One region of the Bradyrhizobium sp. USDA 326 genome, then DNA from elsewhere that is predicted to be linked to it. Evidence: riboswitches for the same ligand, from Rfam matches in the RefSeq annotation. Region 1 holds a riboswitch; the other holds the start of a gene.
What was found. A riboswitch is a leader RNA that binds a small molecule or an ion and turns the genes downstream of it on or off. The one in region 1 is predicted to bind glycine.

Region 1 (2,196 bases):
GAGTTGCACGGTGATCGAGTAGCCCTTCACCGGATAGACGTTGAGGCGTTCGTCGAGCAGGGTGGCGAAGTGACGGCTCGCAACGCCCGCGCAGACCACGACGCCGTCCACGTTCAGTGCGCCGCGCCCGGCTCCCACACTGTCGCTCGCGGCCAGATCAGCCCAGCCGATGACGAAGCCGCTGCCGGCACGCGCGATCGAATCGATATTGGCCTCGTGGATGAAGGTCGCGCCACGCCGCTTGCAGGCTTCCGCCAGCCCGCGGGTGAACTTGTGGATATCGCCGGTCGCATCCGACGGCGTGTAGAAGCCGCCATAATAGTCCTTGCGCAGTGTCGGCTCGATGCTGCGGATTTCTTCTGACGTCACCGGGCGGCGGTCGAGGCCGCCTTCCTGCAGCAGTGCGTTGACGCGCAGACCGGATTCGAAGCCGGCCTTGTCACGATAGATGTGGAGGATGCCGCGGCGTTCGAGATCGAAGTCGATCCCTTCGCGTGCCGCGATGTCGAACAGATGCCTGCGCGCTTCGATCGCGAGCCGCGTGGTCTCGATCGTATTGGCGCGGTAGTTGCCGACGTTGGCGACGAACTCGCTCATCCACGAATATTTGTGCCAGTTCGGCCACGGGTTCATCAGCAAGGGCGCGTCGCGCCGGAACATCCAGCGCAAGCCCTTCAGGATCGTCGCCGTGCTGTTCCACACTTCGGCGTTCGATGCGGAGAGCTGCCCGCCGTTGGCGAAGGACGTCTCCATCGCAGCGTAACGGTGCTTGTCGAGCACCGTCACCTCAAAGCCGCGTTCGAGCAGGGCATAGGCGGTCGTCACGCCGGTGATGCCGGCGCCGATGATGGCGATATGGGTCATGATGAGGTTCGGGGCTCCCGTGTTTAGAGTCGGCTAACCGCCGGCCAAAAGCCGTTGGCGGCGCCCCATCTGTCACGGGTACCTGAGAGCTTGATCCGCTGCGGATCTCGCAACGAACTATCCCCTTCGGTGGACGTCACGATTGCCTGAAATCGCGCCGCCTCTCTCCAGATCGTCCTGACGAAACGGTCCTTTTGCCTGAGAGTTTCCGGGGCGGTTGCTCCGTCGGCGCCGCAACGAAAGCCGAAAGCCTTCGCCGCGGTCTCTCCCGCATCGTCGCGTGGACGGCCGAGCAGTACGATACGCCTCATTTTTAGACAAGGCTAAATTTCGACCGTGACTGCCGAGCTATTGTGCAGTGCGAAGTCAGTCTCGTCGTCCCGGGGCGATGCGACAGCATCGAACCCGGAATGACGAGTTCACTACTCCAGCGTCGCCAGCAATCCGGCCATCAGCCGGCCGCGCTCGACCAGGCTATCGACCTCGATGAACTCCTCCAGCGTGTGGCCGTTGCCGCCGCGTACGCCCAGGCCGTCGAGCGTCGGGATTCCCATCGCGCCGGTGAAGTTGCCGTCGGAGCCGCCGCCGGAGCTTGCATGCGGTAATTCCGCGCCGAGCGATTTGGCGATGCCGCGCGCCTTCTCATAGAGCGCCATCGTGCCGGCATCCGGCTCCCAAACCGGACGCGTCACGCCGCGCGTGACCTTGAACGTGACGTCGTTGCTGGTGCCCGACAGCGCCAGCATCCTCTCCACACCGCGGTCGAGATCGGCCTGACGCTTGGCCATGGAGAGCGCTTCGCCGGTCGCGGTCGTTGCAACGCAATTGACCCATTGTCCGCCGTGGACGACGCCGACCGAGAAGGTGCAGTCCTCCGTCGTCATCGCGTCGATGGCGAGGATCTGCCGCGCCATCTCGCGGATCGCCGAGCGTCCCGCCGATAGCGTTGCGCCGGCGTGGCTCGGCCGGCCCGTCGCCTCGAGATTGAAGCGGGCAATGGCGTAACGTCCGGTGGTGACACCGTTGTCGGCGCGGCCGGGCTCGGGCACCAGCACGTATTTGTTGCGCGCCGCCTCCGCCTCGATGATGTCCCGCGTCGAAGGCGTGCCGACTTCCTCATCCGGCGTGAACAGCACGGTGATCGGCAGCGGTGTGGTGAAGGACGCGCGCGCCAGTTGCCGGATCGCTTCCAGCGAGAGGTAATTACCGCCCTTCATGTCGTAAATGCCGGGGCCATAGCACTTGTTGCCCTCGCGCCGCCATTTCAGCTTCTCGATGGTGCCGACCGGATGAACGGTATCCATGTGTCCGGCGATCAGGATGCCCGGCTCG
Region 2 (2,196 bases), 140 kb from region 1:
GAAGTTGCCGAGCATCTCGAAGAAGGTGAGATGGCGCGCGGTGTAGCCGACATTGTCGAGGTCGTTGTGCTTGCCGCCGGCGCGGACGCATTTCTGCGACGTGGTGGCGCGCTGATAGGGCCGCTTCTCGACGCCGGTAAAGACGTTCTTGAACTGCACCATGCCGGCATTGGTGAACATCAACGTGGGGTCGTTGCGCGGCACCAATGGCGAGGACGGCACGATCTCGTGGCCGTTCTCGGCAAAGAAGTTCAGAAAGGTCGACCTGATCTCGTTGACGCCGCTCATGTTCATCCAATCGGGTGTGCTTGGACCCGCTTCCTGCCATCCAAACCAGAGGTTAGGGCTGATATCTGCGGGCCAGAGCGCTTTTAGACAAGGCCTGCTTCAGTGTCCAGAAACTGTGCAAGGAGATCAGAGGGTTGCCGCGGGCGCGCAATCCCGGTTGAAAAGGCGAAACCGCCGCGTTGACAGGCTTGGCTGGCCTGTGGTCTTTACTTATCTGTATCGTACGGCCACGTCGGGAGAGACCGGCACTGGTGCCGGCGCCGAAGGAGCAACCGCCCCGGAAACTCTCAGGCAAAAGGACCGCGTGGCTTTGACAGCATCTGGAAAGAGGCGCCGACGGGCCTAACGACCCGGGTGGCACCCGCCGACGGGATAATACTCTCAGGCACAGCGACAGATGGGGCTTCGACTGGTTGGCCCGGGGAATCGTCCCCGGGGAACCGCCGAGGGCCCCTTGATGCCACTACCCGACGACCAGAACTCTCTTCGACAGACGCCCCTCCACGCCCTGCATGTGTCCCTCGGCGGCAAGATGGTGCCGTTCGCAGGCTACGACATGCCCGTGCAGTACCCTACGGGCGTGCTGAAGGAGCACCTCCATACGCGAGCCGCGGCCGGCCTGTTCGACGTCTCCCATATGGGGCAGCTCGCGCTTCGCCCGAAGTCGGGCAGGATCGAGGACGCCGCCCGCGCGCTGGAACGGCTGGTGCCGCAGGACATCGTGTCGATCGCACCGGGCCGGCAGCGCTACGCCCAGTTCACCAATGCAGACGGCGGGATCCTCGATGATCTCATGGTCGCCAATTTCGGCGATCACCTGTTCCTGGTCGTCAACGCCGCCTGCAAGGACGCGGACGAGGCGCATCTGCGCGCGCACCTCGCGGACGACTGCGTCATCGATTCCCTGGCCGACCGCGCGCTGATCGCGCTGCAGGGCCCGAAGGCGGAAGCGGCGCTGGCGAAATTGTGTGCAGAGGCGCCGTCGATGACATTCATGGATGCCGGCCCGCATGAGGTCGCCGGCATCAAATGCTTCGTCTCGCGCTCCGGCTACACCGGCGAGGACGGGTTCGAGATCTCCGTTCCCGCTGCGGAGGCCGAGCGCCTGACCAGGATGCTGATCGAAAACCCGGACGTGCTGCCGATCGGCCTGGGCGCCCGCGACAGCCTGCGGCTGGAAGCCGGGCTTTGCCTGTACGGCCACGACATCGACACCGCGACCACGCCGGTCGAGGCCGCGCTGGAATGGTCGGTACAGAAGAGCCGCCGCAGCGGCGGGATGCGCGCCGGCGGCTTTCCCGGCGCCGGGAAGATCCTTGCGCATTTCGACAACGGCGCATCCCGCCGCCGTGTCGGCCTGCTCGCCCTGGGCCGCGCGCCGGTGCGCGAGGGCGCGCTGCTGTTTGCCGATCAGGCCGGCGGCGAGCCGATCGGCAAGGTCACCTCGGGCGGTTTCGGCCCGAGCCTGAACGCGCCGGTCGCGATGGGCTATGTGCCCACGAACCTGAGCGCGCTCGGCACGAAACTCTTCGCCGAGGTGCGCGGCCAGCGCTTAGCCGTGCAGGTCGCCGCCATGCCCTTCGTCAAAAACACCTACAAACGCTGAGGACAAGACAATGACCACGACGCTGTACACCTCCGACCACGAATGGCTCGCGATCGACGGCGATACCGCCACGGTCGGCATCACCGACTACGCCCAGCAGCAGCTCGGCGACGTCGTGTTCGTCGAATTGCCCAAGGTCGGCCGGAGCTTGAAGAAGGCCGAAGCCGCCGCCGTCGTGGAATCCGTGAAGGCCGCCTCCGACGTCTACGCGCCAATCTCGGGCGAAGTGATCGAGGCCAACGAGACGCTTGCCGCCGAGCCGGCGCTGGTGAACTCGGATGCGCAAGGCAAGGCCTGGTTCT

Region 2: linked by a shared signal. The riboswitch ahead of gcvT (glycine cleavage system aminomethyltransferase GcvT) and the one ahead of ABIG06_RS36510 (D-amino acid dehydrogenase) in region 1 are both predicted to bind glycine.

What each region holds. Positions count from the first base shown of each region.
Region 1 is NZ_JBMGQA010000001.1:7,669,052-7,671,247, reverse strand. Features, by position in the region: gene ABIG06_RS36510 (D-amino acid dehydrogenase) at 1-864, opposite strand, end outside; glycine riboswitch at 932-1,037, opposite strand; glycine riboswitch at 1,041-1,145, opposite strand; gene ABIG06_RS36505 (M20/M25/M40 family metallo-hydrolase) at 1,287-2,196, opposite strand, start outside.
Region 2 is NZ_JBMGQA010000001.1:7,805,973-7,808,168, forward strand. Features, by position in the region: gene alaS (alanine--tRNA ligase) at 1-288, opposite strand, end outside; glycine riboswitch at 512-600, shown strand; gene gcvT (glycine cleavage system aminomethyltransferase GcvT) at 746-1,894, shown strand; gene gcvH (glycine cleavage system protein GcvH) at 1,905-2,196, shown strand, end outside.